Regions from separate parts of the Rhizobium sp. 'Codium 1' genome, predicted to be linked through region 2. Evidence: predicted binding sites of a transcription regulator. Region 2 holds the regulator's gene; each other region holds the start of a gene.
The links. Region 2 encodes PhoB, which activates phosphate uptake and scavenging genes when phosphate is short. Its sites were predicted from a motif close to TGTCATNNANCTGTCAT; they were not measured.
Positions count from the first base shown of each region.

Region 1: the regulator PhoB is predicted to act here: its motif matches at 5,335-5,351, upstream of LJE98_RS11220 (DUF2794 domain-containing protein).
Region 3: the regulator PhoB is predicted to act here: its motif matches at 7,596-7,612, upstream of LJE98_RS17030 (bifunctional 2',3'-cyclic-nucleotide 2'-phosphodiesterase/3'-nucleotidase).

Region 1 covers NZ_JAJGPW010000003.1:366,705-377,449, forward strand. The annotation lists gene araD1 (AraD1 family protein) at 1-209, opposite strand, end outside; gene mmsB (multiple monosaccharide ABC transporter permease) at 220-1,431, opposite strand; gene mmsA (multiple monosaccharide ABC transporter ATP-binding protein) at 1,431-2,966, opposite strand; gene chvE (multiple monosaccharide ABC transporter substrate-binding protein) at 3,088-4,140, opposite strand; gene LJE98_RS11215 (LysR family transcriptional regulator) at 4,331-5,269, shown strand; gene LJE98_RS11220 (DUF2794 domain-containing protein) at 5,372-5,773, shown strand; gene LJE98_RS11225 (GNAT family N-acetyltransferase) at 5,777-6,328, opposite strand; gene LJE98_RS11230 (aspartate-semialdehyde dehydrogenase) at 6,744-7,775, shown strand; gene LJE98_RS11235 (lytic murein transglycosylase) at 7,957-8,778, shown strand; gene LJE98_RS11240 (carbonic anhydrase) at 8,835-9,512, opposite strand; gene pdxY (pyridoxal kinase PdxY) at 9,578-10,465, opposite strand; gene LJE98_RS11250 (NAD-glutamate dehydrogenase) at 10,653-10,745, shown strand, end outside.
Region 2 covers NZ_JAJGPW010000001.1:645,698-656,442, reverse strand. The annotation lists gene ppk2 (polyphosphate kinase 2) at 1-290, opposite strand, end outside; gene phoR (phosphate regulon sensor histidine kinase PhoR) at 516-1,781, shown strand; gene LJE98_RS03085 (substrate-binding domain-containing protein) at 1,969-3,009, shown strand; gene pstC (phosphate ABC transporter permease subunit PstC) at 3,078-4,538, shown strand; gene pstA (phosphate ABC transporter permease PstA) at 4,535-5,887, shown strand; gene pstB (phosphate ABC transporter ATP-binding protein PstB) at 5,923-6,708, shown strand; gene phoU (phosphate signaling complex protein PhoU) at 6,755-7,468, shown strand; gene phoB (phosphate regulon transcriptional regulator PhoB) at 7,494-8,177, shown strand; gene LJE98_RS03055 (GcrA family cell cycle regulator) at 8,308-8,841, opposite strand; gene LJE98_RS03050 (aspartate aminotransferase family protein) at 9,280-10,482, shown strand; gene argF (ornithine carbamoyltransferase) at 10,499-10,745, shown strand, end outside.
Region 3 covers NZ_JAJGPW010000007.1:157,591-168,335, reverse strand. The annotation lists gene LJE98_RS17050 (HlyU family transcriptional regulator) at 49-369, shown strand; gene amt (ammonium transporter) at 467-3,709, shown strand; gene LJE98_RS17040 (FMN-dependent NADH-azoreductase) at 3,786-4,400, opposite strand; gene LJE98_RS17035 (LysR family transcriptional regulator) at 4,530-5,468, shown strand; gene LJE98_RS17030 (bifunctional 2',3'-cyclic-nucleotide 2'-phosphodiesterase/3'-nucleotidase) at 5,535-7,523, opposite strand; gene LJE98_RS17025 (hypothetical protein) at 7,724-8,521, shown strand; gene LJE98_RS17020 (PilZ domain-containing protein) at 8,536-8,865, opposite strand; gene LJE98_RS17015 (PilZ domain-containing protein) at 9,036-9,371, opposite strand; gene LJE98_RS17010 (Lrp/AsnC family transcriptional regulator) at 9,463-9,924, opposite strand; gene ald (alanine dehydrogenase) at 10,084-10,745, shown strand, end outside.

The DNA of each region.
Region 1 (10,745 bases), on a different contig from region 2:
ACCGGGCAGTCAAGCTTTCCCTCGGCCGCGAGCACAACGAGGTCCACGCTGTCACCCGCGCCCTGCTTTTCGACCAGGGTCGCGACGGTTGTGCCGGCGGCGATCGCGGCTTTGGCGAGGTCGTAAGTGGAGTTGAAACCGGGGACGAGGCGCGCAGCCTCACCCTGGCGGCAAATGACGCCGCCAGTCTTCAATTGCGAGAGAAACATAAGCCTATCCTCAGACTGCTTTGTTCTTGTTGTAAACGTCGAAGAAGACAGCAGCCAAAAGCACGAGGCCCTTGATGAGCTGCTGGTAGTCGATGCCGATACCCATGATCGACATGCCGTTGTTCATGACGCCCATGATGAAGGCGCCGATGACAGCACCGGTGATCTTGCCGACGCCGCCGGACGCCGAGGCGCCGCCGATGAAGCAGGCCGCGATAACGTCGAGTTCGAAGCCGACGCCTGCCTTCGGTGTCGCCGAATTGAGGCGAGCCGCGATGATCATGCCAGCAAGGGCCGCAAGCACGCCCATGTTGACGAAGGCATAGAAGGTCAACCGCTCGGTGTTGATGCCCGAGAGCTTCGCGGCCTTCTCGTTGCCGCCAAGGGCATAAATGCGACGACCGACGGTGGTCCGCGTCGTCACGAAGGAATAGAGCGCGATCAGGACGCCCATGACGACGAGCACGTTCGGCAGACCGCGATAGGTCGCCAGCTGATAGCCAAGGAAGACCGCGACGACGCTGATGATACCCATCTGAACGGCAAAGAAAACAAAGGGTTCGTTCTCGGTGCCATGCTCTTCGTTGAGCCGGCGGTTCTTCATCCCGTTGAAGATCGCCAGCGCCACAAGAAGGACGATCACGACGATCGCGACATGGTTGGCGATTCCAGTGGTCTCCACGTCTGTCAGCGGCAGGAAATCCGGGATGAAGCCAGTCGACAGAAGTGTGAATTCCTTGGGGAACGGACCGATTGGGCGTCCACCCAGAACCACATAGGTCAGACCACGGAACACGAGCATGCCCGCAAGCGTCACGATGAAGGACGGGATCTTTTGATACGCAACCCAGTACCCCTGGGCAGCCCCCATCACGCCGCCGAGCAGCAGACACAGCGGCACGACCAGCGCGAAATGCCAGCCCCACTTAACAAGCATGATCGCCGATATGCCGCCAATGAAGGCGACGATCGAGCCGACCGAAAGGTCGATATGTCCCGCCACGATGATCAGCAACATGCCCAGCGCCATGATGACGATGAACGAGTTCTGCAGCACCAGATTGGTAATGTTGACCGGGCGGAAGAGAACGCCGTTGGTCAAAAACTGGAACAGCAGCATGATGACGACGAGCGCGAGCAGCAGTCCATATTCGCGGATGTTGTTGCGCAGGTAGTCGCCTACGGAGACCTTGGGGGTTTCGGTTCTTGTGTCGATGGCCATTAGTGTTTCTCCCCAGAGCGCATGATGGCACGCATGATGGTCTCTTGGCTTGCTTCTTCCTTGGACAGTTCCGCGACGATGCGTCCCTCGTTCATGACGTAGATGCGATCGCAGGTACCTAGCAGTTCGGGCATCTCCGACGAGATCATCAGAATGCCCTTACCTTCGGCGGCAAGCTGGTTGATGATGGTATAGATTTCGAATTTGGCTCCGACGTCGATGCCGCGTGTCGGCTCGTCGAGAATGAGGATTTCAGGGTTCGTAAACAGCCACTTCGACAGCACGACCTTCTGCTGGTTGCCGCCGGAAAGGTTCACGGCCTCCTGGTAGATCGAGTGCGACCGGATCCGCAGCTTCTGTCGATAGTCGGCAGCAACCTTGGCTTCCTTGCGGTCATCGATGATGGTGCCGTTTGACACACCATTGAGATTGGCGAGCGTGGTGTTTTCCTTGATGTTGTTCTGCAGCACGAGACCGAGATGCTTGCGGTCTTCCGTGACATAGGCGAGGCCGGCATCGATCGCCTTGGGGATCGTCGAGACATCGACCGGCTTGCCGTGCATCGAAACGTCACCGGTAATCCTGTGGCCCCAGGACTTGCCGAAAATGCTCATCGCGGTCTCGGTGCGCCCGGCACCCATCAGGCCCGCAATACCCACGACTTCACCAGCACGAACGTTGAACGCGACATCGTGGAGGAACTGACGATCGCGGTGGTTCTGGTGGAATACGTTCCAGTTCTTCACCTCGAGCAGCACATCGCCGATCTTCGGCTGGCGCTTCGGATAGCGGTCTTCCATGTCCCGGCCGACCATGCCCTTGATGATCCGGTCTTCCGTGATCTCCTGGGTGTGACAGTCGAGCGTTTCGACCGTGCCACCATCGCGCAGGATGGTGATCTGGTCGGCAACCTTACGGATTTCGTTGAGCTTGTGGGAGATGATGATCGAGGTCATCCCCTGCTTGCGGAACTCCATCAGAAGCGTCAGCAGTGCGTCGGAATCCGTTTCGTTCAACGAGGCCGTCGGCTCGTCGAGGATCAGCAGCTTGACCTTCTTCGACAGGGCCTTGGCGATTTCGACGAGCTGCTGCTTGCCGACGCCGATATCCGTGATGCGCGTCGAGGGCGCGTCTTTCAGCCCCACCTTCGCCAGCAGCTCTTTCGTCCGCGCAAAGGTCTGGGGCCAGTGGATCACACCCTTCTGGGCGATCTCGTTGCCGAGGAAGATGTTTTCGGCAATCGACAGGAGCGGCACGAGAGCCAGTTCCTGGTGAATGATGATGATGCCGAGTTCCTCGCTGTCGGAAATCCGGCCGAAACGACGGACCTTCCCGTCATAAAAGATGTCGCCGTCATAGGTTCCAGCGGGATAGACGCCGCTCAGTACCTTCATCAGCGTGGATTTGCCGGCGCCGTTTTCGCCGACCAGTGCGTGGATCTCGCCCTCGCGCACCTTGAAGCTGACATTGTCCAACGCCTTGACGCCGGGGAATGTCTTCGTGATGCCACGCATCTCGAGAATGATGTTGTCCATGTGCAGAATTCCGGCGCCCATTCAGCGATCCCTGAAAGATCTAGCCGACGACGCGAGCTCCCTCAATGCGTATAGAAAATGGGTCCGCGACGAATCGCGGACCCGGACATGATCCGAGGGATCAGTTGTCGATCTGATCGGCCGTGTAGTAGCCGGCATTGACCAGAACGTCCTTGGCATTGGCCTTGTCAAGCGCGACGGGCTTCAGCAGGTAGGACGGAACGACCTTGACGCCATTGTTGTAGGTCTTGTCGTCGTTGATCTCGGGGGTCTTGCCTTCCATGATGGCTTCGACCATCGAAACGGCGACCTTCGCGAGTTCGCGCGTGTCCTTGAACACGGTCGAGTACTGCTCGTCTGCGAGCATCGACTTGATCGACGGAAGCTCGGCGTCCTGACCGGTGACCACAGGCATGGTCATGTCGCCCGAACCGTAGCCTACGCCCTTAAGAGCCGAAAGGATGCCGATCGAGAGACCGTCATACGGAGACAGAGCGCCGTTCAGCTTGTCTTCGGTGTAGGTCGAGGACAGCAGGTTTTCCATGCGCGCCTGGGCAACGGTGCCGTCCCAACGCAGGGTACCGACCTGGTCCATACCCATCTGGCCCGACTTGACGACGATGTCGCCGCTGTCGATCAGGGGCTGGAGAACCGACATTGCGCCGTCGTAGAAGAAGAAGGCGTTGTTATCATCCGGCGAACCGCCGAAGAGTTCGACGTTCCATGGCTTGGTGTCCGGGAACTTGGCCTTGAGGCCGTCCACGAGGCTGGTTGCCTGGAGAACGCCGACCTGGAAGTTGTCGAAGGTGGCGTAGTAGTCGACATTGCCGGAATCGCGGATCAGGCGGTCATAAGCGATGACCTTTACGCCGGCGTCTGCAGCCTTCTGCAGGATGTCGGACAGGGTCGTGCCGTCAATGGCGCCGATCACGAGAACCTTGGCACCCTTGGTGACCATGTTTTCGATCTGGGCAAGCTGGTTCGGGATGTCGTCGTCAGCAAACTGCAGGTCCGGGGTGTAGCCGGCTTCCGAGAACAGCTTTTCCATGGTCTCGCCGTCCGAGATCCAACGGGTAGACGTCTTCGTCGGCATGGAAATGCCGACCATGCCCTTGTCCTGTGCGAAGGACATTGGCGTAAAGGATGCGATGCCGATTGCGAAAGACGCAATCATGGCTCCAAGTTTCTTCATGGTAACCTCCCTGGTCATACCGTGCGGGGCCAAGCTCCTCCTGGCACTCGCTGAAACAAGAACGGACGGCTGACCCAGCAGCCCCCCAGCTCCGTGGCGAGTCTTATCGCGGCCGATATACCGATCAAATGATTATTTTGACTTTCTCCATACCATGGTTGATATGTGATTTATGGCCGAGATTCACGTTCATCGCTTGCAACCGAAGCACCTCAATCTCATTCGCTCCATTGCCGAACTGGGCCAATTGAGTCTGGCCGCTCAGGAGCTTGCGCTGACCCAACCGGCGGCTTCCCGCATGCTGGGAGAGATCGAACGCTACGTCGGGTCGCCCATTTTCGTTCGCACACCCAAGGGGATGGAGCCGACCGCCGTCGGCAGCGCGCTGGCTCGCCGCGCGCAGAACGTACTGGAAGAAATGCGCGAAGCGGCGCGCGAAGTCGAAGCAATCCAGCGGGGGCTGACGGGCAAGGTCAGGATAGGAGCGGTCACGGGAGGCGCTGTCGGGCATGTCGTCCCTGCAATCCGTGCCCTGAAGGCGGAGACATCGACGGTCGACATCCACGTCAATGTGGCGCCCAGTGGCGAAATGATCCGCGACCTGCTGTCTGGGCAGTACGACTTCGTGCTGGGACGGATTCCTGCGGGCATCGACGCACGCCAGTTTCACGTGGAAGGGGCAACGATGGAGGAGATGGAGATCGTCGTCCATCGCACACATCCCCTGGTGAACGTCGACAGCCTGAATATATCCGACATGACGCATTTCCCCTGGGTGATGCAGGCTCCAGGGACGCCCTTGCGCCAGGCGGTGGAGAATGTCTTCATCGAAGAAGGCGTGCCGATCCCGCGCAACATCGTCAATACGACCTCGCTGCTTGTCATGATTGCGATGCTGGCCTCGTCGAACGCGATCGCACCCATGTCACGCGAGGTCTCGGATCTTCTCTGCCGGCAGACCCCCGTCGGTGATCTGACCACGCTGCGACTGGACACGCCCATCGAGGTTACGCCCTATCACCTGATCACCCTCAGCGGTAAGCGCCTGTCGCCGATCGCTGCGCGGCTTCGCGAACTCCTGCTCCGTCACTTCCTCAGCAGGGGGCGCTGAAACGACCCCGACGCCGGACGTCGCAACACCCGACATGCTTGCAATTTCGGGCATGTCAGGCACACTGTTACCTATCCGTCATAAATCGGAGCCCGTGGAGCATTGACGACAGAGCAGCCGGAGGGGCAGCGCCACGACGACGAGGGGGCAGACACGACGGCCGCTTCTGTCGTTGATCTCGGTGTCTATAGACAGGCGCTCGACCCCTTACCCGTCACCTTCCACCGCCGTGAACTCGACGCCATTCTTTGGATCTACGGCCTCATGGTCGGAGAGGGCGAATGGCGCGACTACGCGATCGATCACCTGAAGGACAAGGCGGTATTTTCCGTCTTCAAGCGGTCGGGCGAGTTTCCGCTCTACCGAATTGAGAAAAATCCGAAGCTCGCCGCCAAGCAGGGCGCATTCTCCGTCATCGCCACAGACGGACGAATTCTCAAGCGCGGCCATGATCTGCGCCAGGTGCTGAAGGTCTTCGACAAGGCGCTCAAGGCACTGGACTGACGCTCAACGCATCGTGCCCGGATAGGCAGACAGGTCCGGCATGGTCGCACTGCCCTCGCCCAATGCTTTTTGCATGAAGACGGTGTCGAGCCAGAGACCGTGCTTGAAGCCCGTTGCACTCAAAGTGCCAGCGAGTTCGAAGCTACAACTGCGATGGACGGCCATTGACGCCTCGCTCGCGCCACCGATCACGGCGACCATCTGCCGGAAACCCAGGGCCTCGCATTGATCGAGCAGTGTCACGAGCAAGGTTTTCCCGACGCCGCGCCCACGGGCCGAGGGGTGAATGTAGATGGCATCCTCCACAAGCCATCGATAGGCAGGTCTGGTGCGAAACGCCGATGCATAGGCGTATCCCAGCAATTGCCCGCGAGGATCGATCGCAGCCAGGTAGGGATACCCCTTCTCCGTGAGGTCGCGATGCCGCGATGACATCTCGTCGAGGGTAGGCGGTGTGAACTCATAGCTCGCCGTCCCGTGGGTGACGGCGTCGGCGTAGATTTCCGTCACGGCGGGAAGGTCCCCAGATCTCAACTCACGAATTTCAAGGCTCATGCAATATGCTCCGGTGATTGCGACTGTTTTTTCACGCCGGAAATGTCGAGACAAGCGCGACCGTGTCGTGGTGATAAAAGGCCACTCAACCGGTCGGCATTCGCTTTTCGACGAAGCCCGCCGGTGCTCGGCTTGACTCGCGCCGAAAACCTTGTAATGCCTCGCCGCGAAGAGGAATTCGGTCCATGCACGCTTTCGGGCAACCCTTTGCGGTCTTCCAACTCCTGCAGCTTTCCGCTGCAGGCTGCGCATGCCTTTCTCTTGCATCCACGACCAAGGCCAAAACGACGACGAAAACCGTCTGACGTCTTCGGCCACCGCTCTCTCCCCGGCACGGCCGGGGACAAGGAAGGTTGCGCACCCGTCGCGAACTTCCCCCTCACCATCCGCGGAGAGACAGAAAGAGAGCATTGACATGGGTTTCAAGATTGCAGTCGTAGGCGCCACCGGCAATGTCGGTCGCGAAATGCTGAACATCCTTTCCGAACGTGGCTTTCCGGCATCGGAAGTCGTGGCGCTCGCGTCAGCCCGTTCCCAGGGGACCGAAGTCTCTTTCGGTGACAAGGTCCTGAAGGTTTCGAACCTCGACAACTACGATTTTTCCAACACCGACATCTGCCTGATGTCGGCCGGCGGCACGATCTCGCAGAAGTGGTCGCCGAAGATCGGCGCTCAGGGTTGTGTCGTCATCGACAACTCCTCGGCCTGGCGTTACGATTCCGACGTTCCGCTGATCGTCCCGGAAGTGAACCCGGACGCCATCGTAGACTTCAGGAAGCGCAACATCATCGCCAACCCGAATTGCTCGACCGCACAGCTGGTCGTGGCGCTGAAGCCCCTGCATGATTTCGCCAAGATCAAGCGTATCGTCGTCTCGACCTACCAGTCCGTTTCCGGCGCCGGCAAGGAAGGCATGGACGAACTCTTCACCCAGACCCGCGCCGTGTTTGTCGCCGATCCCGTCGAAGCGAAGAAGTTCACCAAGCGCATCGCCTTCAACGTCATTCCACACATCGATAGCTTCATGGAAGACGGCTACACGAAGGAAGAGTGGAAGGTCCTGGCCGAAACCAAGAAGATGCTCGACACGAAGATCAAGGTGACCTGCACCGCCGTACGCGTCCCGGTCTTCATCGGCCATTCGGAATCGGTCAACATCGAATTCGAAAACGAAATCACTGCAGACCAGGCCCGCGACATCCTGCGCGAAGCGCCGGGTTGCCTCGTCATCGACAAGCATGAGAACGGTGGCTACATCACCCCCGTCGAATGCGCTGGCGAAGACGCGACCTATATTTCCCGCATTCGTGAAGACGCCACCGTCGAGAACGGCCTCAACATGTGGATCGTCTCCGACAACCTGCGCAAGGGTGCGGCTCTCAACACCATCCAGATCGCGGAACTTCTGGTCAATCGCGGTCTGATCAAGCCGCGCGCGACCGCCTGACAGCCAATCGCCGAGGCTTCCCGTTCACACAACGGGAAGCCTCGACCGGACCCTTCAGGCGAATGTGATCCAAATTGAGACCTCCGAGGCCCTACATTAGCGTCGGATGGATGACACGATCCACTTTCGCTGGCATGGTGCGGCCGAATCGACAAGATCCACAGTCCGTAACGAGGCATGAATGCGACTGACATCAACCCTGTCGGCAGCCCTGATTTCCGTAGTCGCCTTGACGGCCGGCGCGGGATCGGCAGACGCCGCCGCTTGCAGCAACACCTCAGCAGGCTTCGAGGAATGGAGCGCAGCCTTCAAGCAAGGAGCGGCGGCCCAGGGCTTCAACCCGCGCATGCTCGACAAGGTCTTTTCGACGGTCAGATACAGCCGCAGTACGATCAGCGCCGACCGCGGCCAGAAGAGCTTCAAGCTTTCCTTCGAGCAGTTCATGCAGAAGCGCGGTGGCCAGACGATCATCAATCGCGGCAAGACAATGAAGAAGAACAACGCCGCTCTGTTCTCGCGACTTGAGCAGCGCTACGGTGTTCCCGCCGGCCCACTGATTGCGATCTGGGGCATGGAAACGGGTTTCGGTTCCTTCCTCGGCAAGGAACACACCCTGTCTGCCGTCGCCACCCTGGCCTTCGATTGCCGCCGCAGTGAATTCTTCACCGACCAGTTCTATGCGGCTCTGGAACTCGTCCAGGCCGGAAATCTCGACGTGAACGCCAAGGGCGCTGCTCATGGCGAGATCGGCCAGACGCAATTCCTGCCGCGCAACGTCGTACGGTTTGGCACGGATGGGGATGGCGACGGCCATATCGATATGGTTCGCTCACGCTCGGATGCGCTCGCATCGACCGCGAACTTCCTCAGGGGTCACGGCTGGCAGCCGGGCGCGGGCTATCAGCAGGGCGAACCGAACTTTGCTGCCATCCAGGGCTGGAATGCCGCAAAGGTCTATCAGCAGGCCATCGCCCATATCGGCGCGCAGATCGACGCCCAGTAAGACTGGCTCTATTGAACCTTCAACGGCGGCTTCGGGCCGCCGTCATCGTTTTATGGTCAGGTCGCGTCCAGGCCTTCGACAGGCAGGCTTTCCTCAGGCTCGATCCGGGCAAAATCCTGCGTCTGCGGATCCATGAGCCACAATTCCCCATTGCTGATGTCGAACCAGGCTCCGTGGATACGCAGCTTGCCGCGCCCCTCGAGAATTCGCACGCAGGGGAATGTCCTCAGATTGGAAATGGAGTTTCGGATCGAGATCCGTTCCAGCGCGGTCTGACGCTCGCCCGAGGTCATCTGCGAGTTGCCCTGGATTTGCTCCGCCGCCGGTGCGACCAGGTTCATCCACTTCCCGATGAAATCGCCGGGCGACAGGGGCTCGGAATTTGGATCAAGGGCCGCCGTTATACCGCCACAACGACCATGTCCCATGACGATGATGTCACGAACCCTGAGCGCCTGCACGGCGAATTCCAGCGCGGCTGACGTCGAGTGATACTGCCCGTCCGGCTCATAGGGTGGCACCATGTTCGCCACGTTGCGAACGACGAAGAGTTCGCCCGGCACGGAATCGAAGATCATCTCCGGCGCGGCGCGGGAATCGCAGCAGGCAACCACGAGCGTGTGAGGCTTTTGCCCCTGCTCTGCGAGTGCCCGATAGCGATCGCGCTGGTCGAGATATCGGCCGCCCATGAAGTTGCGATAACCGGTGAGAAGTGCAGAAGGAAATTGGCTCATAGCTATCGATTACAGCGCAAGAAAGAGCATGGCAACACATGTAAAACGGCGTTTCCACGGAGGCTTCACTGCGGTCTGCCCGGTTTCCGTTGAGCCGGGTGCATAAGACGACGGATTTGCACCATGGCCATGGGTGTCGAAAGGCTTGAGGCATCACTCTCCAGCGCGAGTTCATCACCGCCTCGCTTTGCGGTACGCGCAAGGATCTCGAATACACTGGCCGTCGCCGTCTGAAGTGCCCTCTCCTCGTCCATGCCGGCCAGAAGGCGCGCAAGGAAAACCGCAGCAAGCAGATCTCCGAGGCCGTTCGGCGGATTGTCGATGAGCCTGTGTTCTGCAAGCAGGGCAGAGCGACCACTGAGCAGGAGATTGCCGGTGCCACCGGCCATCATGGGCACGGCCGAGGTAACCAGCATGCGTTTCGGGCCGAGCGTCAGCGCAGAATCGATGATAGCCTGATTGCTCGCGAGTTCGGCGCCGCCTGCCAGCCATTGCAGTTCGTATCGGTTGGGCGTAGCGATGTCGGCCATCGGGATCAGGTGGTCGCGGATCGCCGAAGCGGTCTCGACGGGAACGTAAAGACCTCCGAGATCTCCCATGACGGGATCGCAGACATAGATGAGATCAGGATTCTGTTGTCTGGCGGCCGCAACGAGACGCTGGACGGCAACCGGCTGGCGCGACGAGCCGAAGTAGCCCGACAAAACGGCCGAAACTTCACCGAGCCACGGGGCCCTGATCAGATCGTCGATGGCATGGTCGAAGTCGTCATCGGAAAATTGCAGACGCGTGGACGGCCCATGGCCGGGATGCCAGGGAAGGACGATCGTAGGCAGGGCCCAGACCGGGTGCCCGAGGGTCTCCAGCGCAAATACAGCCGCCCGGTTCCCCACCGATCCACGAACGACATGACTGGAAATGACAATGACGGCTCCATCGGGTTTTCGGTTCATTTTACGCGATTCCGCTCCACAACCGGTCATAAGGCCCGTCACATCGGCCATTTTTGACAAAATTTCTCGGAAAGCACAAATTCAACCGCATATTTTTGCCTGATTTTTTCATATGCATGATCCATACATACTTTCGCAAATCATTTGCGCGACATTACGCGAAACGACGCAAGCTTCGGAGGGGTAAATGGGCAGGACGGGCATCACCAAGCGGGACGAACTTCTGGAAAAGGCGGCGGAAACGGCCCGCAGCCTCGGTGGAGAATTCCTTGCACCCGCC
Region 2 (10,745 bases):
GTTGCATGGATCGCTCCACCCTTGCCTGCCGCATCGCGGCCCTCGAACAGCGCCATGACCCGTTCGCCGGTCTTCTGCATCCAGAACTGCACTTTGACGAGTTCGATCTGCAACTGCTCCAACTCCGCATTGTATTTCTTCTGCGAGAGTTTCTTGTTGTAGGGGAAGCCTCCGGACTTCAGGGCTTCGTCTTCGATCCAGTCCGGCAGGTCTGGCTGGTCGACATCGAAAACCTGTTGCTTGCCTCCGACCGTCAGTGTCACTGCCCGGCTTTCCGTCTGCGCGTCCATCGTCTTCCCCGTCTGCTTTGTTGGATTTCTGCTACTTGAGCCTATGCCGAAATGAAGTTCAAGCGGGTCGGTTCCAGGTCTGGTCGAATGCACAGGCGGGGATAAGCCGCGTGGTGCGATGGTGGAGTGGTGTAACTTCTGTCATGAATCGCAGTTATCAGGCATCCAGTGATGACGAGGCGGAGCGCGCGGCGCGCAATGGCAGACGACAGCGGGGCAAAGGATATGAGGACCGGCGGCGCCGGATCGGGCGACGGTTGGCGCGCCGAACTCAGGCGGGTATTCTCCGCTTGGCCCTACATTCTGTCTGCGGCGATCCTCGCAGTCGGCGCCTGGGCGACCGGGGCCGCCACCGGCTTGGCCGTCACTCTCTTCGTGCTCCTGTTCCTGCTCGCGGTCTTCCGCCAATGGCCGTCAAAGGACGGTCAGAGCGTGATTGCGCCGGCTCTCGCTGCGCCCGAGCCGCCGCCAGACCCGCTGCCGCTGATCCTTGCTTCGCTCGATGCGCTCGATATGCCGATCTTCGTGCTGAATGCGGCTTCCGAGCTGATTGCGGGAAATCAGGAGGCTGAGAAGGTCTTCGGCACGCCGCCGGCCGGACTGCATGTCTCGACGCGCTGGCGCTCGCCCGGCATTCTCGACATGATCCGCGAGACGATCGAAACCGGCGAGCCGAACCAGATCGAGCACTCCGAACGCCTTCCCTCGGAAAGGGTCTATATCGTCCGCGTTGCCCCCGTGCTTTCCGACGGGGCGGAAGCGACAGCCTATTTTCTTCTCTCCTTCCGCGACATTTCGGAGCTGCGGCGCCTGGACCGGATGCGCAGCGATTTCGTCGCCAATGCCAGCCACGAACTGCGCACGCCGCTCGCCTCTTTGCGCGGCTTCATCGAAACCATGCAGGGACCGGCCCGTGACGACGCGAAGGCGAAGGACCGCTTCCTCGCCATCATGCTCGATCAGGCGAACCGCATGAGCCGTCTCGTGGACGATCTCCTGTCTCTATCCCGGTTGGAACTGAAGGCCCATTTGCCGCCGGATCAGAAAGTGGAACTCGCGCCGATCCTCGGGCATGTGCGCGATAGCCTCGCACCGCTCGCAGCCGACCTCGGGGTCGAGATCAGGCTCGATCTGCCGGACGAAAAGGTCGAGGTGATGGGCGAGCGCGACGAGCTCGTACAGGTCTTCGAAAACCTGATCGAGAACGCCTGCAAATACGGCCAGGACGGCAAGGTGGTTGAGGTGTCGCTGCGTCGTGAACCGGGCGGCGCGACAGAAGTGAGCGTGCGCGACCATGGTCCGGGCATTCCGGGCGAGCACGTGCCGCGCCTCACGGAGCGCTTCTACCGAGTCAGTGTCGAGGACAGCCGGTCGAAAAAGGGCACCGGTCTGGGGCTCGCCATCGTCAAGCACATCCTGACGAGGCACCGTGCGCGCCTGATTGTGAAGTCCAAGATCGGCTCCGGCAGCGAATTTACCGTGCGCTTCTGACATAAAACGGCAATGCCCAGAGCTGTCGACCGCATATGTTGTTGTTTTTCAACGACTATCTTTGTCACAAATGTTTCACCCAACTGACATAAAAGCGTGAGCCTAGAGCCGCTAGAACGCAGCGGTCGACGCTTGGCACTCGCCGCGACGGCCGCAAAGACACACAAGCCCATTCCGGGAGATGATCATGAACGCTCTGAAACTTTCCGTAGCTGCCTTGGCGGCCTCCGTGGCCTTCGCCGGCGCTGCTGTAGCCCGCGACCAGATCCAGATTGCTGGTTCCTCCACCGTTCTGCCCTATGCCTCTATCGTTGCCGAAGCCTTCGGCGAAAACACCGACTTCGGGACTCCGGTTGTTGAGTCCGGCGGTTCTGGCGCTGGCCGCAAGAAGCTCTGCGAAGGCGTGGGCGAGAACACCATCGACATCGCCAATTCGTCGTCGCGCATCTCCAAGTCTGACATCGAGCTCTGCAAGACCAACGGCGTGACCGACATCCAGGAAGTCCGCATCGGTTACGACGGCATCGTCTTTGCCTCGGACATCAATGGTCCGGAATATGCCTTCACCGCCGCTGACTGGCACAACGCTCTCGCGGCCAAGGTCGTCAAGGACGGCCAGCTGGTCGACAACCCCTACAAGGCCTGGAATGAAATCCGCGCCGACCTGCCGGCTCAGCCGATCCTGGCCTTCGTTCCGGGCACCAAGCACGGCACCCGCGAAGTGTTCGATACCAAGGTCATCATTGCTGGTTGCGAAGATAACGGCACGTTTGAAGCCCTGAAGACGGCAGCCGGTGGCGACGAAGACAAGGCTGAAGAAGGCTGCATGGCGCTCCGCACCGATGGCGTATCGGTCGACATCGACGGCGACTACACCGAGACGCTCTCCCGCGTCGACGCCAACAAGAACGCGATCGGCGTCTTCGGTCTGTCCTTCTACCAGAACAACACCGACAAGCTGCGCGTAGCAACCATGGGCGGCGTCGTGCCGTCGGTCGAAACCATCGCCAAGGGCGAATACCCGGTTTCGCGTCCGCTCTACTTCTACGTCAAGAACGCGCATCTCGACGTCATCCCGGGTCTCCAGGAATACGTAGAGTTCTTCGTCTCGGACGAAATGGCCGGCCCGGATGGCCCGCTGGCTGCCTACGGTCTCGTTTCCGACCCGGAGCTGGCCAAGACGCAGGAAGCCGTCAAGGCCCGCACGCCGATGGCGCCGCTGAACTGATCTGACGCAGCGACCGGCGGCACGAAGCGTGCCGCCGGTTTCTTTCTGCTGGGGAAATGGCGGGTAACATGAACGCGAGCATCATCGTCCTCTGTATTCTAGTGCTTGCGGCACTCGGCTTCGTTCTCGGCCGGCGGCAGGCTCTTTCCGTTTCGGCCGCACGCGGCACGAAGCTTCACTCTCTGCCCGGCTATTACGGACAGGTCGTCGGCCTTGTCACGGCTGTCCCGGCTCTGTTGTTGCTGATGGCTTGGCTCTTCATTCAGCCGGTAATCGTTGAAGGCCGCATCGCGGCGACCATTCCCGACAGCATCGTGCCCGAGGGTGGTGCCCAGAGTCTGGTCATGGCGGATGTCCGGCGCATAGCGGATGGTCTGAGCGCTGTCGAGGCTCGCGCTGCCGAGGCCGGTGCCGACGTCAATGTCGAGGCGCTCGACGCCGGCAATGTCCGCGCTCGGCTCGCCGAGGTCGGCGTTGCTCTCGGCTCAGACGTGCCGGTGGAAGTTTTCGAGGCGGCCAAGTCTTACCGTAGCCAGTCCGATTTCGGTCACCTGCTGATGACGATCGCCGTGCTGGCGCTTGCCATTGCCGCTTTGCCGCTGGCCTATATCCGCATCAACCCGGAACTGCGCGCACGCAATCTGAGCGAAAGTTTCGTCAAGACGGTGCTCCTCCTCTCGTCGCTGGTCGCCATTCTGACGACTGTCGGGATCGTCGGATCGCTCGTCTTTGAAACCTACGTATTCTTCACCATGTATCCGGCGAGCGAGTTCTTCTTCTCGACCGTCTGGAACCCGCAATTCCGTGGTGGCTCTGAACTTGGCATCCTGCCGCTGCTCTGGGGCACTTTCTACGTCTCCATCATCTCGCTGATCGTCGCAGTCCCGATCGGTCTGATGATCGCGGTCTATCTGTCGGAATATGCCGGTCCGACCACCCGCAGCATCGTCAAGCCGGCAATCGAAGTTCTGGCGGGCATTCCGACCATCGTCTACGGTCTGTTCGCCTTGGTCACTGTCGGTCCCTTCCTCCGTGATTATTTCGCCGAGCCCCTGGGTCTCGGGACGTCTTCGTCTTCCGTCCTGACTGCGGGCCTCGTAATGGGCGTGATGATCATCCCCTTCGTCAGCTCGCTGTCGGACGATATCATCAACGCCGTGCCGCAGACTTTGCGCGATGGCTCTTACGCGCTGGGCTCGACCCAGTCTGAGACGATCAGGCAGGTGGTTCTTCCGGCGGCACTTCCGGGCATTGTCGGTGCGATCCTGCTGGCCGCGAGCCGCGCCATTGGTGAGACCATGATCGTGGTTCTCGGAGCCGGCGCATCTGCCAAGCTCGACATCAATCCCTTCGAGGCGATGACCACGGTAACGGTCAAGATCGTCAGCCAGCTGACCGGTGACACGGAATTCGCAAGTCCCGAGACCCTGGTCGCCTTCGCCCTCGGCCTCACCCTCTTCGTCATCACCCTCGGCCTCAACGTCGTGGCCCTTTACATTGTCCGCAAGTACCGGGAGCAGTACGAATGACCGATCTCACCGCTATCGGATCCCCGATGCCTGCGGAAAAGAAGTCGATCCTCACGGTCGATGATCGCACGCGCAACCGCAACAAGGCCGAAGTCCGCTTCCGCATGTGGGGCAAGGCAGCCGTCACCTTCGGCATCGTTGCACTGATCGGACTTCTGCTCTCCATCATGTCGAACGGCTTGTCCTCGTTCCAGCAGACCTTCGTCACGCTGGACGTCTATCTGGATCCGGCAAAGCTCGACAAGGCTGGCAATCGCGACCCGGCGGACATTGCCAAGGTCACCACGTTTGGCTATGCGCCGCTCATCGAGCAGGCCGTGGCCAAGGCGCTGGAAGACAAGGGACTTGCTGCCGAGGGCCTGACGCCCAAGGCTGCTGCCGAGCTCATCTCGAAGGAAGCGGCCGCCGATCTGCGTCGCTTCGTCATCGCCGATCCCTCCGTTATCGGCCAGACCTACCCCTTCGACTTCCTCGCCGGTGGCCGTATTGACGGCTACTACAAGGGTCGCGTGACGATGGAGAGCGCGGCTCTCGATCGCAATGTCTCGCCGGAACAGCTCGTTCTTGCGGACAATTTGAAGGAAGCCGGCATTCTGGTGACCAAGTTCAACTGGGGCTTTTTCACCGCGCCTGACGCATCCGATACGCGTCCGGAGGCGGCAGGCCTCGGTGTCGCCATCATCGGTTCAGCCTATATGATGCTCATCGTGCTGGTGCTGTCGCTACCTCTCGGTGTCGCGACGTCGATCTATCTCGAGGAGTTCGCGCCGCAGAACTGGTTCACCGACCTGATCGAGGTCAATATCGCCAATCTCGCCGCCGTGCCCTCGATCGTCTTCGGTATTCTGGGCCTTGCCGTCCTGATCAATTTTGTCGGCCTGCCGCAATCGGCTCCGATCGTCGGCGGTCTCGTTCTCACGCTGATGACGCTGCCCACGATCATCATCGCCACCCGCTCGGCACTCAAGGCCGTGCCTCCGTCGATCCGCGATGCGGCACTCGGCGTCGGCGCCTCGAAGATGCAGTCGATCTTCCATCACGTCCTGCCGCTGGCCATGCCGGGCATCCTGACTGGCGCGATTATCGGTCTTGCCCGCGCGCTCGGTGAAACAGCGCCGCTGCTCCTGATTGGCATGGTTGCCTTCGTGCGCGAATACCCGGCCGGTCCACCGGACGGCTTTTTCCAGCCGGCCTCCGCTTTGCCGGTCCAGGTCTATAACTGGACCCAGCGTGGCGACCCGGCCTTCGTGGAGCGTGCCTCCGGTGCGATTATCGTGCTCCTCGTGTTCCTGATCCTGATGAACCTGATCGCAATCATTCTTCGTCGCCGCTTCGAGCGTCGCTGGTAAGGAGTTATATGATGATGAACAATCTCGCGACCAAGATGACCACGACGAAAGCGCCACCCATGACTGAAAGCAAAATCACCGCCCGCAACGTGCAGGTGTTTTACGGTGACAAGCACGCCCTCAAGGACGTCAACATCGACATCCGCCCCCGCTCCGTGACGGCCTTCATCGGACCGTCGGGCTGCGGCAAGTCGACCTTCCTGCGCTGCATCAACCGCATGAACGACACGATTGCGAGCTGCCGCGTCGAGGGAAACATCCAGATCGATGCGGAAAACATCTACGACCCCAAGGTTGACCCCGTGCAGCTGCGCGCCAAGGTCGGCATGGTTTTCCAGAAACCCAACCCCTTCCCGAAATCGATCTACGAAAATGTCGCCTATGGTCCGCGCATTCACGGCCTGGCCCGCAACAAGGCCGAGCTGGACGAGATCGTCTCGATCGCGTTGCAGAAGGCCGGCCTCTGGAATGAGGTGAAGGATCGTCTCGACTCTGCCGGGACCGGCCTCTCCGGTGGTCAGCAGCAGCGTCTCTGCATCGCGCGTGCCGTTGCCGTCAGCCCCGAAGTCATCCTGATGGATGAGCCCTGCTCGGCGCTCGACCCGATCGCGACTGCAAAGGTCGAGGAGCTGATCCATGAACTGCGCGAGAACTTCACGATCGTGATCGTAACCCACTCGATGCAGCAGGCCGCCCGCGTTTCCCAGCGCACGGCTATGTTCCACCTCGGCGAGCTGGTCGAGGAGAACGACACTGACAAGATGTTCACCAACCCGGATGACCAGCGCACCCAGGATTACATCATGGGCCGCTTCGGCTGAGCCCTGACGTCATTCACGGTTGAACTCAATTTCAAGGACGTTTCAAATGGGCTCCTCTCACATCTACTCGGCCTTCGACGAGGAACTGAAGTTCCTGATGCGCCGCATCTCCGAAATGGGCGGTCTTGCGGAACAGATGGTCGCCGAAAGCGTGCGCTCGCTGGTCAATTCCGACGCCGCACTTGCGCAGAAGGTCATTTCTGACGACGTCGTCATGGATGCCATGGAACGCGAGATCGGTGACAAGGCGATCGTGACCATCGCCAAGCGCCAGCCGGTCGCATCAGACCTGCGCGAAATCATCGGCGCTCTTCGCATCGCTGCGGACCTCGAGCGTGTCGGCGATCTCGGCAAGAGCAACTCCAAGCGTGTGGTGGCCATTCAGGCGACCGGCGTTCCGCGCAAGCTCGCCCGTGGCCTCGAACATCTCTCGGACCTGGCGCTTGCCCAGCTCAAGGAAGTGCTCGACGTCTATACGACGCGCTCGGCCGAGAAGGCCAAGTCGATCCGTGATCGCGACGAAGAAATCGACGCAATCTACACCTCGCTGTTCCGCGAACTCCTGACCTACATGATGGAAGATCCGCGCAACATCACGAGCTGCACGCATCTTCTGTTCTGCGCCAAGAACATCGAGCGTATCGGCGATCACGCGACGAATATCGCGGAGACGATCTATTACATGACGACCGGCGCACAGCCGGAAGGCGAGCGCCCGAAGGAAGACCTCACCTCTTCCGTCGGTGCGATCACCGAGTGATGTTGGCCAGCGAGGTTGGTTTTTGATGCAGCCGAAGATAGCCGTGGTGGAAGACGAGGAGGCCCTGTCGGTCCTCCTCCGTTACAACCTTGAAGCCGAGGGATACGAAGTCGAGACGATCCTGCGGGGGGACGAGGCAGAGATCCGCCTGCAGGAGCGGGTTCCCGATCTCTTGATCCTCGACTGGATGCTCCCGGGCGTCTCGGGCATCGAGCTCTGCCGGCGCCTGCGTGTGCGCCCCGAAACCGAGCGCCTGCCGATCATCATGCTGACGGCCCGTGGCGAGGAAAGCGAGCGGGTTCGTGGCCTGGCGACGGGAGCAGATGACTATGTCGTGAAGCCCTTCTCCACGCCGGAACTGATGGCTCGCGTCAAGGCCATGCTGCGGCGTGCCAAGCCCGAGGTTCTCTCCAGTGTCCTGCGTTGCGGGGACATAGAGCTCGACCGTGAGACACATCGTGTTCATCGCAAGAGCCGCGAGGTTCGTCTCGGTCCGACGGAATTCCGGCTCTTGGAATTCCTCATGGCCTCCCCGGGGCGCGTCTATTCCCGGTCTCAGCTGCTGGACGGTGTCTGGGGACATGATATCTATGTCGACGAGCGCACCGTCGATGTGCATGTCGGCCGCCTGCGCAAGGCGCTGAATTTCTCCAACATGCAGGATGTCATTCGCACGGTTCGCGGTGCGGGCTACTCCATGGAAGCCTGAACCGGCTTGCAAGACGATCGAAGGGGCCGCGCGGATCATCCGCTGCGGCCCCTTTTCCTTGTTGGTGCGGGCGCCAAAAGAAGACGGGCCCCGAAGGACCCGTTGGATGTCTCTGTCTCTGGCCGAGGGATCAGCGAGCCTTGCGGCGTTCACTGACCGGCTGATAGGCGAGCTTTGCATGGTAAGTGCAGTAGGGCGCGCTGTCGGCGATTTCGCAGCCGCAGAAGTGGAAGTCGTCCTTCATCGGATCGCCGATCGGCCACTTGCAGGTCCGCTCGGTCAGTTCCGTCAGTGCCAGGCGGCGCGAAATCGGAACAACCACGTTCAGGGAACGCCGAACTTCGACCTCTTCGTAGGCCTCGACCTCGATCTCTTCCTTCAGCATCGTGGCGCCTGCAGCGCGGGTGACGGTGCGGGTGGTCGTGCTGGCTGCCGGGCGGTTCTGGAAACTTGCCGGACGCTGCGTCTGTGCAGGGCGCTTGGCCGGACGTGCCGCAGACGAGTTGCCTCCTGCCTTGGCGCGACCCGGAAGGTTAAGCCGGTGCACTTTGCCGATTACGGCGTTTCGGCTTACGCCGCCCAGTTGCGCTGCAATCTGGCTTGCGCTCAGGCCTTCGGCCCAGAGGCGCTTGAGTCTTTCAACCCTCTCATCAGTCCAGTTCATGCCATTCATCTCCGCCGCTCGCGTCTGTCATGGCAGAATCCGTCACCGTTGCTTCGAATGAATCCGAAACAAAACCGCCTCGATATTGTCGGTGAGCACTTCCGCCGCATGCAATCTGTTAATGAAATTTAACCTAGAGGTCGGCTGACTCCGTGACAAGAGTCGCGGGAATCATCTGGAATCGATTTCGCGGTTTTCCCCAACTTGCTTCCCGAGTGAGTCAAGTATGCAACAGATGGAATCTTCGCCGGCACTCGTCCTGCGCGTGTTGGCCGAAATCGCTCCAACTGCCGCGATTCCTGCAGAAAACGTTGACATTGCAAGGGTGAGTGGGGATAGTGCCCGCGCCGCCGCAAGGCGGCATTTTTAATTTTTTCGGAGCCTCGTGGAGGCCGCACCGTCCGGTGTGACGGATTGTCGAAAAGGATCGTGAACGCCATGGCCGAAGCTACGCCGCTCTACCAGACCTATAATCGGGCGCCTCTGCGTTTCGAACGAGGCGAGGGCGTCTGGTTGGTGACGGAAAGCGGCGAGCGCTATCTCGACTTCGCAGCCGGTGTCGCCGTCACGTCTGTCGGTCATGGTCATCCGCATGTCGTCGGTGCCCTCAAGGACCAGGCCGACAAGGTCTGGCACCTGTCGAACCTCTACGAAGTGCCGGGTCAGGAGGCGCTGGCCAGGCGCCTGGCGGAGGTCACCTTCGCCGAGCGCGTCTTCTTCACCAATTCCGGCGCAGAAGCGCTGGAATGCGCGATCAAGACTGCCCGCCGTTACCACTTTGCCAAGGGGCATCCGGAGAAATTCCACATCATCACCATGGAAGGCGCCTTCCACGGTCGAACCATTGCGACGATCGCCGCGGGTGGCCAGGAGAAATATCTGGAAGGTTTCGGCCCCAAAGCGCCTGGCTTCGACCAGGTGCCGTTCGGCGATCTTGAGGCACTCAAGGCCGCGATCACGGATTCAACGGCTGGCATTCTGGTCGAGCCGGTCCAGGGCGAGGGCGGCATCCGTCCGATCCCTGTCGAAATGCTGCGGGCACTGCGCGACCTCTGTGACGAGCACGGCTTGCTGCTGATCCTTGATGAAGTCCAGTGCGGCGTCGGCAGGACCGGCAAGCTTTTCGCGCATGAATGGGCCGGCATCACCCCAGACCTTATGGCGGTCGCCAAGGGCATCGGCGGCGGGTTCCCGCTCGGTGCCTGCCTTGCGACCGAGGAGGCCGCTTCTGGCATGAAACCCGGCACCCACGGCTCGACCTATGGCGGCAACCCGCTCGCCATGGCCGTCGGCAATGCCGTGCTCGATGTCGTGCTGGCGGACGGTTTTCTCGACAACGTGCGCGACACGGCGCTGGTCTTCCGCCAGGGCCTCGCTTCACTGAAGGATCGTTTCCCGGATGTGATCGAGGATGTGCGCGGCGAAGGCCTGATGCTGGGGATCAAGGCCAAGGTTCCGAACACCGACCTTCTGATGGCAATGCGTGACGAGCATCTGCTCGGTGTTCCCGCCGGTGACAACGTGATCCGCCTGCTGCCGCCGCTGACGGTCACGGCAGAGGAAGCGCGCGACGGCCTTGCCCGCATCGAACACGCAGCCGAACAGATCCGCGCCAAAGCTGCAGTCGCAGCCTCTGCCTAAGACAGGACGCTCTCTCATGGCCTCTTCCAAGCATTTTCTCGATCTCTCCGCCATGACGTCAGGGGATCTGCGCAGCATTCTAGAAGACGCAAAGACCCGCAAGCAGGCGACGAAAGCCGGCACCGCCGACAAGCCGCTCGCCGGCAAGATGCTCGCGATGATCTTCGAGAAGCCCTCGACGCGCACGCGTGTTTCCTTCGATGTCGGCATGCGCCAGTTGGGCGGCGAGACGTTGTTCCTGTCCGGCACCGAAATGCAACTCG
Region 3 (10,745 bases), on a different contig from region 2:
ACCCGTCCTGCTCTTCCGCGTCGTTCCTCCCTGTGCTAGGGGAAACGCATGTCGATCCTGTCCAGCATCCTTTCTTTTTTCACCGGTGGCGCCTCGTCCGAGAGCCCTGCCAAGCCCATGGCCGAGCCGCAGACCTACAAGGATTGCGTCATCCACGCCGAACCCCTGCGCGAAGGCAGCCAGTATCGTCTTGCCGGCCGCATCGTGCAGACCGTGGATGGTCGCGATCTCGAACGGAAGTTCATCCGCGCTGATGTCTTCACCTCGCTCGACGATGCGCTTGATTGCACCTTCCGCAAGGCGCATCAGATCATCGACCAGAACGGCCCGGCTCTCTTCGGTGACGGGGAAGAGACACGAATCGTCTGACGGTTGTCGAATTGATGCGAAGAAATCTTTCTTCGCAGTCACTGAAAATTAATGCTGCAGCGCAACACTGGGCCCGGGAAATTGCTCGGGTTTTCATGTGATTATTGCGTTTCTGTCTGCCTTTTCGCCCCGCATTGGTCTGATCGCATCTGGCATCCTCCTCGGGATGGCGGGGACGCTTGTCGCCGCCGACGGGACTGCGGCCGCCCAGACGGCGAAGGCGTCCGCCGACCTTGCCTGGCTGATGGCCGCGGCCGGTATGGTGATGATGATGCAAATCGGTTTCCTGCTCCTGGAAGCCGGCATGGTTCGCTCCAAGAACTCGATCAACGTGGCCCAGAAGAACCTGCTGGATTTCGTTTTCGGCGTGATCGGTTTCGCCGCGATTGGCTTCATGTTGGCCTTTGGTACCTCCGGCACGCTGCCAGTCGGCTTCGACCTGGACTATTTCCTGCTCCAGGACCTCGACAGCTGGCTCGCAGGCTTCTTTGTCTTCCAGGTGATGTTCTGCGGCACGGCCGCGACCATCGTTTCCGGGGCAATTGCCGAGCGCATGACACTGTCGGCCTATGTTCTCGGTTCGATCGTGCTGTCGACCCTCATCTACCCGGTCTTCGTCCACTGGGCCTGGGGAACGGCAGTCGGCCCGAACTCCGGCGCCTTTCTCGCCAATCTCGGTTTTGTCGATTTCGCCGGCTCGACGGTCGTTCATGCCACAGGCGGCTGGGTCGCGCTCGCGGCCTGCCTGGTAATCGGCCCCAGACAGGGCCGCTTCGATGCCGAGGGCCGGCCGGTCCGGATCGCCGGCCATAACCCGGTACTGGCGACGACCGGCGGGCTGATCCTGTTTTTCGGCTGGATCGGATTCAATGGCGGCTCGACGCTCGCGGCCAGTGCCGATGTCGCTCCGATCATTCTCAACACGGTGCTTGCAGGTGGCATGGGCACCTGCGTCGGGTACGTCATCGGCGCCAGGCAGGACGGGGTCGTTCTGCCGGAAAAGGCGCTGTGCGGCATGCTCGGCGCGCTGGTGGCTGTGACGGCCGGCTGCCATGTGCTCGACCCCGGCGGAGCGCTTCTGGTCGGTGCCCTAGGCTCGATCATCGCCGTCTTCGGCAACCAGTTTGTCGAGGAAAAGCTGAAGGTCGACGACGCGGTCGGCGCCGTCGGCGTGCATGCCTTTGCCGGCGTGGCAGGCACGCTGGCGCTTGCCCTTCTCGCTCCCGTCGACCGTCTTCCAGCCGGTGGGCGTTTCGACCAGCTCTATATCCAGATCTTCGGCTCGGCTCTCAATTTCTACTGGGCCTTCGGCCTCGGCTACGCCTTTTTCTGGACCCTCGACAAGCTGGTCCCGATCCGTGTCTCTGCCGAGGTCGAGGATGTCGGTCTCAACGTTGCCGAACACGGCACGCGCCTCGGTGTCGGCCATGTGGAGGATGCGCTGGCGAAACTGGTTTCGGGGAGCGCCGATCTCGGTGACCGGTTGACAGTCGACCCGGGTGACGAGGCGGAAAAGCTCGCCCGGCTGTTCAACGGCCTGATGGACAATATCCAGCAGCAGGAGCGCAGCCGCCAGGAACTCGAGGGGCAGGTGCGCGACCAGGAGGAATCCGAGCGGGTGTCGGCGCTCGCCAACGCCACGTTCGAGGCGATCGTCATGTATGAAAACGGCACGATCATCGACGGCAACGAGCAGCTCGAGCTGCTGACGGGCCGAGATCTGAAGACGCTCGTGGGATCGTCCATCCTCGATCTGGTGGACGCGGAAGGGCGGCGCATGCTGCTGGACGATCCGAACCCGGCGCCGAATGTCTCCCGTGAGCTCCACATCGTGCGGCCGGACGGACAACGAATTCCGATCGAGGCGAGAGGCCGCAACATCGAATATCGCGGTCGCCACATTCGCATCGGTTGTCTCGTCGATCTCAGGGAGCGCAAGGCCGTCGAAGGACGCATGCGCCATCTCGCGGAGCATGATCCGTTGACAGGCCTGGCCAACCGCGCACTCTTTACCGAGACGCTGTCAGCCCAGGTCGACCGCCCCAATCGTGATTGGGGTTGTGGTGTCCTGCTCGTCGATCTCGACCACTTCAAGGATGTCAACGATCTCTACGGTCATCCGGCCGGCGACGAGGTCATCCGCGAGACCGCCCGGCGGCTGTCGGCGGCTCTGGGATCAGCGGACATGGCTGCGCGGCTGGGTGGCGACGAATTCGCAGTCATTCTCGGCAATTGCCATTTCGAGGCACAGCTCGAGGATATGAGCCGCCGGCTGATCGATGCCTTTCGGCAGCCTTTCGATACGGGGCAGGGCGAACGCATCAAGTGCGGCATCAGCATCGGCGGCGCGCTGTTTCCCGAACATGCAACCGAGCTGGACGAATTGATCGGCCGCGCCGACGTTGCGCTCTATCATGCCAAGAAATCGGGGCGGAACACGTTTCGCGCCTATCGCAAGGGCATGGACGAATTGATTGAGAAGCGGCGCGCCCTGGAGGCCGATATCGAGCGGGGGCTGGAGCGCGGCGAATTCGAGCTCTATCTCCAGCCGCGCGTCTCGGCCCGAGACGGCGCGATCATCGGCTACGAGGCCTTGCTGCGCTGGAACCACCCGGAGCGCGGCATGGTGCAGCCTGGTGATTTCATTCCCGTGGCGGAAGTCTCCGGCAAGATCATCGGTCTTGGAGAATGGGTACTGCGCGAAGCCTGCCGGCTGGCGGTCGACCTGCCGCCGCATGTCCATTTGAGCGTCAATGTCTCACCGGTCCAGTTCCGGCACCCGGATTTTCTGGCCGGCATCGAGGCAATTCTGCAGGAGACCGCCGTCGCGCCGCAGAAGCTCGAGCTGGAGATTACCGAAAGCGTCTTGATCGACGACGACCAGAGGGCGCGTCTCATCCTCGGCCATCTGAAGACGCTGGGGGTCAAGATCGCGCTCGACGATTTCGGCACGGGCTATTCGTCGCTGAGCTATCTGAGCCGGTACCCGTTCGACGTCATCAAGATTGATCGCAGCTTTGTTTCGGCCCTGGGCGAGCAGGAGACCGCGAACGCCATCGTGCGCACCATCATCGAGCTCGGCAACGGACTTGGCATGCGTGTCGTGGCGGAGGGGGTGGAAACCGTGGAACAGGCTAGCTACCTGAGTGCTGCCGGTTGCGACGAGCTGCAGGGCTATCTGCTCGGTCGACCGCAGCCGGTGGTCGCCATCGCTCGTGAAATCAGTGAGACGGTCGCCATCGAGCTGAGGCGGATCGCGCGGCGCACAGTCCATCGGGACAAGCGCCCGCCCCATGCGGGGAACGAGACAGCGCTTGCCCTGGCGGCAAACGGCAACTGAAGGTGCTTGCCGTTTGCAAAGGCGAGTACGGCCGGTTTGCCGCGCTCGTAGGTTCTGGAAACAGGAGAGCTAAGGATCAGGCGGCCTGGGCCAGTTCCACGACCTTGGCCTGTGCGGCCGCGACGGCCTTTTCGGCTGCTTCCGGGCCGTAGGCCAAGCCTTCGACATAGACAGTTTCGACAAGATCAATGCCGAGAAAGCCGAGGACCGTCTTGAGGTAAGGCACCGCGTGGTTCATCGGCGCACCGGGACCGGAGGAATAGACGCCGCCAGCGGCCAGCACCAGATAGGCCTTCTTGCCCTTGGCAAGGCCGACCGGACCGTTTTCGGTATAAGTGAAGGTGAGGCCGGCACGAGCGACGTGGTCGATCCAGCTCTTCAGCGACGAATAGATGTTGAAATTGATCAGGCCGGTGCCGATGACGATCGTGTCTGCGGCCAGGAGTTCGGCAACGAGCGCGTCGGACATGACAACGGATTCGGTTTCTTCGGCAGTGCGGGCATCGGCCGGCTTGCGGATGGCGGCGGTGAAGATGCCGTCGACATGGTCGAGCTGGGTCTCGACAAGATCACGGCGGACCAGCGCGCCACCGGTCTGGGCTGCGAATTTCTCGGCGAGCTGGGATGCAATCGAGTTCGAGAGGGAGTCAGAGCCGCGTGGGCTGGAAGTGACGAGAAGGATGGACGACATGGCAGTTCCTCGGATGTTGGAGGGCCCTTGGGAGCAGGCCTGCCATGCATGTAATCCTGCGCACCTATCGATGAAACTGTGATAATGTAGATCGATCTTATCGAACAATTGGATGGATGCTCGAAAGCCATGGATGCCAACCCCACCCTCGACCAGCTTCAGGTCTTTCTCGCAGTGGCCGATGCCGGCAGCTTTTCGGCCGCCGCCCGCCTGCTCAACCGGGCGCAATCCGTGGTGAGCTACACGATCGGAAACCTGGAGAGCCAGCTCGGCGTATCACTCTTCGAACGGACCGGCACGCGCCAGCCAAGGCTGACCGAGGAGGGCAGGGCGATGCTGACCGATGCGCGCCGGATCGTTGGCGACCTGCAGGTGATGCGCGCCAAGGCACGCAGCATGCGCCAGGGCCTGGAGGCCGAACTGTCGATCGCGATCAGCGTGCTCGTGCCGATGCCGGCGGTGCTTGCGGTGCTCCGGGAATTCCAGACCGAGTTTCCCTCCGTCTCCCTCAGGCTTGAAGTGGGGGAACTCGGCCGGCTTGTGGAACTGGTCCTGAGTGGTCGGGCGACAATCGGCATCGGCGGTGCGCCCCTTCATCAGGACGATACACTGGTTGCCGACCGCATCGGCCACAGCTTTCTGTTGCCGGCCGCCGCAGCCGACCACCCGCTGGCGGCCCGCAAGGTCAAGCTGTCGCTGCGGGACGTGCGGGAGGAAACGCAGATCGTCGTCAGCGATGCCTCGGACCTGACCCAGGGGCGAGACTTCAATGTCCTCTCCTTCAAGACCTGGCGGGTGAGCGACATGGCGACGAAGCACCAGCTCATTCGCGGCGGCCTGGGCTGGGGCGGGCTGCCGGTCTCGATCATCCACGAGGACCTGGCGCAAGGCCGGATCGTGCATCTCGACCTGCCGGCCTATGAGCAGGGGGCGTACAACCTCCATGCCATCCGCAGGGCCGACAATCCTCCGGGACCTGCCGGCCTCTGGCTGATCCGCGCATTCGAGGAACACCTGTCGAATTGCCCGGCAGAATTTCCGTCGTCCCTTCTTTCCGAAGCGGTTTAAGGAATCGATTCAAGCCTTTGAATCGATTCCCAACCCGTTGATCCGCAACGCGCCGAAGCTCGGCCGTCAAAGCGTCAGCCGGAACTTCGCGAATCCATCAGCCGCTTCACCGGCATCCTCGATCTTGGCGCCCTGGAAGCCGGCGAGATGCTCGCGCGCCCTGGGGCCCGTTTCGAAGGTGACGGTTGTGTCGCCGATTGGCGCGAAGGACCAGTTGCCATCGGCCGAGGGATTGATCGTGCCCTGCTCGACGATGTAGCGGACGATGATGTCGCGGTTGGTGTCCGGTCCGACGAAGATCACCTTGTCCGCAGCGATCTCGGGGAACTTGCCACCGCCTCCGGCGCGGTAGTTGTTGGTCGCGACCGCAAACGTCTGGCCCGGATCGATGGGCTTGCCATCGAACTGCAGGTTGACGATGCGGCTCGTTTCCGGGTGCACGGCGACGCCGTCCTTGTCATAGCGCGCGGGTTTGGTCAGGTCGATCTGATAGGTGACGCCGTCGATCACATCGTAATTGTAGGATGGGAAGTCCGGGTTGATGAGAGGCGCATCCTGCGCTCCCGGCTCGATCTGGTTGAAGATACCGGCCGACATTTCGAGCCAGTTCTTCACCTGTTCACCGGTGATCGCGACCGCCTGGATCGTGTTCGGATAGAGATAGAGATCGGCGACATTCTTGATCGCGATGTCGCCGGCCGGCACGTCGGTGAAGTAATCCGCACCGCCGCGACCGCCCGCCTTGAACGGGGCGGCAGCCGACAGGACGGGAAGGTCCTTGTGCGGGCCGTCCTTCAGCATGGTCTTGATGTACCAGGACTGGGCGATCGAGACGATCTGGATCGAGGGATCGTCTGCGACCAGCGCGAAATAGGAATAAAGTGGCGCGGAGGTCTTGCCGACCGGCGTGCGGACATAGTCGAGCGTTGCCTGATGTTCGGTCGCGACCGAGGCGATCACTTCGGGCTTGTCCTTGGTATCGGCGACGACCTTGCGGTTCTCGTCGCGGTGGTAGATCGGCCGCGCCTCGCAGGTGAAGTCGACGATCTTCCAGCTCGCGCCGTCCTTTTCCAAGAGCAGATCGATCAGGCCCATATGCGAGCCCCAGAAGCCCGCCATGACGGCCGGCTTGCCCAGTAGCGTGCCCTTGACCGCATCGGCCCCCGGCACCTCCTCGAAATCCTTTGGTCCGGGGAAAACGAGATGCTGGTGGCCGGTGAAGATCGCATCGATGCCTTCGACGCCGGCGAGATAGAGCGAGGCATTTTCCATGCCCTCGCTCTCGCCATGGCCATCGATGCCCGAATGGGAGAGCGCGATGACGATGTCGGCGCCTTCCTCACGCATCTGCGGCACCCAGGCGCGTGCCGCCTGAAGGATGTCGCGCGTCTGCGCGCTGCCTTCGAGGTTCTTCGCATCCCACAGCATGATCTGCGGCGGCACGAAGCCGATGAAGCCGACCTTGATCGGGCTCGTGGCGCCCGAGCCGTCGCGGATCTGCTTCTCGATGATCACGTAAGGCTTGAAGTAGAGCGCATCCTGCTTCGGATCGGCAGAGAGCTCGCCCTTGGTCAGGTTGGCGCAGACAAAGGGAAACTGCGCGCCGGCCAGCGTGTTGAACATGAAGTCCAGGCCATAGTTGAATTCGTGGTTGCCGAGCGTGCCACAGTCATAGCCCAGCACGTTCATCGCCTTGATCACCGGATGCAGGTCGCCAGGCTTCATGCCCTTCTGATAGGCCATGTAATCGCCCATCGGATTGCCCTGCAGGAAGTCGCCATTGTCAATCAGCATGGAGTTGCCGGCTTCCGCGCGGATGGAATCAATCAGGCTTGCGGTGCGCGCCAGTCCCATCGTGTCGTTCGGCTTGTCGGCGTAATAGTCGTAAGGCATCACGTTGACATGGATGTCGGTTGTTTCCATCAGCCGCAGATGCGCCTGATTGGCGGAAGCGCGCGCGGCAAACGGATGAAGCGTGACGAGGGCTGCCGAGGCGGCGATGCCGCTGAGGAAAGAGCGGCGGGAAATCGGGTGGAGATCGAGGATGGACGACATGGGGGCCTCACGAAGAACTGGTTCTGAAAGAGAAGGAGGTTAAGTCGCTTTCCAGAGGCTTGCACCTGGAAAATGACAGGGGTGAGACATGGAAGGATCCAATGCAACCCATGCTAGATGGCGGTTGAATATTAGCGCAATGATTGATTTTGCCGGGCCTGCGAGGTATTGTTCTCTTGTCATCGATGGGGGATCGACTCATGCCATGGCTCAACACGGCATTCTTTGCAGGTGCAATCGGCGGAATGTCGCCTGAACTGGCGCGGATCCTGGTTCGTGCCCAGGGAGGGCAGATCGCGGACTGGTTTGAGAAACTTGCGCAAGAGCCCTGGCTCTCGATCCTGGCACCGATAGCCGGTTCGATCGCCATCCTGGTCCTGTTGGGCCTCATCGGCGGGATCGTGGCCCATTACGGTAATGAGCCGAACATCAGCAAGGCATTCGTGCTCGGCATTGGCGCGCCCGCCTTTCTGCTTTCGACTGCCGGTGCGATTGCCCCGGTGAAGGACGTTGTCAAAGACACCGAGGTCAAGGCCGTCAGCGTGGAGATCGATCCAAAGCCAACGGAGCTCTTGAACTACCTGGGCGAAATACTGGTCACGACGGGGCATGCTCAGGATCTCCCGTCAGAGGCTGCCCCCGCACCTCAGCTGATCTTCGACACGAAGGCGATTGCCGGAGCTTGCCCGGCATGCCGCGTGGAATTCCAGGATTCGTCCGGCAGCGTGTTGTCGTCCGAAACGGTTGGCGGCGACAAGGCAACTGTCGTGACGGTACCCGATACCGCAACCTCGGCCATCCTCTCCGGCGTCCCCGATTCCAACAGCGCAAAGTTTTCACTGGAGTCTTTGGCGCCGCCCAGTGCGCAAGAAGGCGATCGCCCGATCTCGGTGGAGGTCACCAAAAGCCGAAACTATCTCAATGACGTCCTGTACATCCTGGGCAACAGCGCAATCGAACCGTTCGATCTCGAATTGAAGGCTGCCGGGGCCGAATGACGGGCGCCCACCTGTCAGGTGTGGCCCAGGGATTGATGGAAGTTCCGGAAATAGGCCGTGATCTGAGCGACCGCATTGGTGGACTGATCGAATTCCAGTCCCATCTTTCCTGCCCTGTACCAGCGCACGGTGCAGTCGATCCGACCGAGTTCGGCACACCGCACGCAGACCATCGCGCCGCGCTTGGCCTCGATCCACCCTTCGAGCTGCAGCGCCATGCCGCTATGTGAAATGTCGAGAATACGCACGTCCAGCCTCTGGCCGATAAATTCCAGCGTGCCTCTGATATGACAGCGCAGGCGTTGGTTTCGACGACCGTCCGGATTGAGTTTGCCAGCAAGCATCTGACTGCGCTCCATCAAAACTGATTGGAAGAAACGCAGGAAATCTCGGTCAGGCGCCTTAACGGCATCTGGCCGAGGTCATTAGAATGCGAGCAGTCACCCTGGCAGATTTAGGGTATTTGACCTGTATTTGCGGGTGTTTACCGTTAATTGCGCTGTGGAGGCAGACCTTAGCGCGTGAGAACCGGGCGGACTTCCTGGTGGAAGTTGCGGAAATAGGCGGCGACCTTGGCAATCGAATTGCTGTTGGGCCTGAACATGATGCCGATCCGCCCGCCATAGTTCCAGCGAACCACACCTTCGAGCAGGCCGATATCAGCGTTCTCGATGATGACGGGGCTCCCGGCGGCGGCCGGGAACTTGGACGAGAGTTCAAGCGCCAGGCCATTGCGCGAGATGTTGACTACGCGTCCATCGGCTTCCTGCTTGAAGTAACGAACCTTGCTGTCGATCCTGCAGCGACTGCGAGGAGATTTGCGAACATCCATTCCGAGATTATTGCTCATGATGCCGTCCTGATGAGAAGAATGGCGGGAGCTTACGTACAATCCGTGAGAACGGTCTAAATCGAATCATTAGGATTTTCAGGACCCCTGCTCAAAGCCCCACATTGGGACGCTCGATGACCTCGCGCAGCGCAAAGCTAGAATTGATCTTCACCACATGCGGCAGCGCGGACAGCCAGTCGCGGTGGATGCGCTCGTAGTCTTCGAGATCCTTGGCGGCCACTCTGAGTATGTAATCATACTCCCCCGACATCAGGTAGCAGACCAGCACGTTCGGACAGCGTCTCACGGCCGCCTCGAACTCGGTCAGTGTCTTGGCGAACTGGCCCGACAGCGAGATATGCACGATAACCATCATCTTGTAGTCGATCGCCTTGTGCGACAGGCGCGCATGATAGCCGCTGATGACGCCAGACTTTTCCAGCATGTCGTGCCGCCGCGAGCAGGCGGAGGGCGACAAGCCCACCGTCTCGGCGAGTTCGGCATTGGTCATCCGACCATTCTCCTGAAGCGCCTTCAGAATGGCACGATCGATGGCATCCAGTTCCGCCATTCGTAGAATTCCCCGTTATTGGCATGCGTCACGCAAGAAGCTGCGAATTCTGTCGCGCTCCATGCCTCATTTTGCAAGGACATTTTACGGGATCGATGGTTGAATTTTAGCATCTGAAACAAAGCGGCTTCGGCTGCAGATAAAAGAGAGGAACGCTTCATGCGTGTCGGTTGCCCGAAGGAAATCAAAAACCATGAATACCGTGTCGGCCTGACCCCGGGTGCCGTCAGAGAATATGTGGCGCATGGCCATGAGGTCCTGATGGAAACGGGTGCGGGCGCCGGGATCGGTGCCGATGACCACGCCTACATCGCCGCTGGCGCGAAGATCGCAGCCTCGGCCAAGGACGTGTTCGAAAAGTCTGACATGATCGTCAAGGTCAAGGAACCGCAGCCCTCGGAATGGGTGCAGCTGCGTGACGGTCAGATCCTTTACACTTATCTCCATCTCGCGCCGGATCCGGATCAGACCAAGGGTCTGCTCGACTCTGGCGTGACCGCCATTGCCTACGAGACCGTGACCGATGAACGCGGCGGCCTGCCGCTGCTGGCTCCGATGTCGGAGGTCGCCGGGCGTCTCGCGATCCAGGCCGGTGCCACGGCGCTGCAGAAGGCCTATGGCGGCCGCGGCATCCTGCTCGGCGGCGTTCCGGGCGTTCTGCCGGCCAAGGTAACCGTCATCGGTGGCGGCGTCGTTGGCCTGCATGCAGCCAAGATGGCGGTGGGCCTCGGCGCCGACGTGACCATTCTCGACCGTTCGCTGCCCCGCCTGCGCCAGCTCGACGATATCTTCGGCGGCCGCGTGCACACGGTCTATTCGAC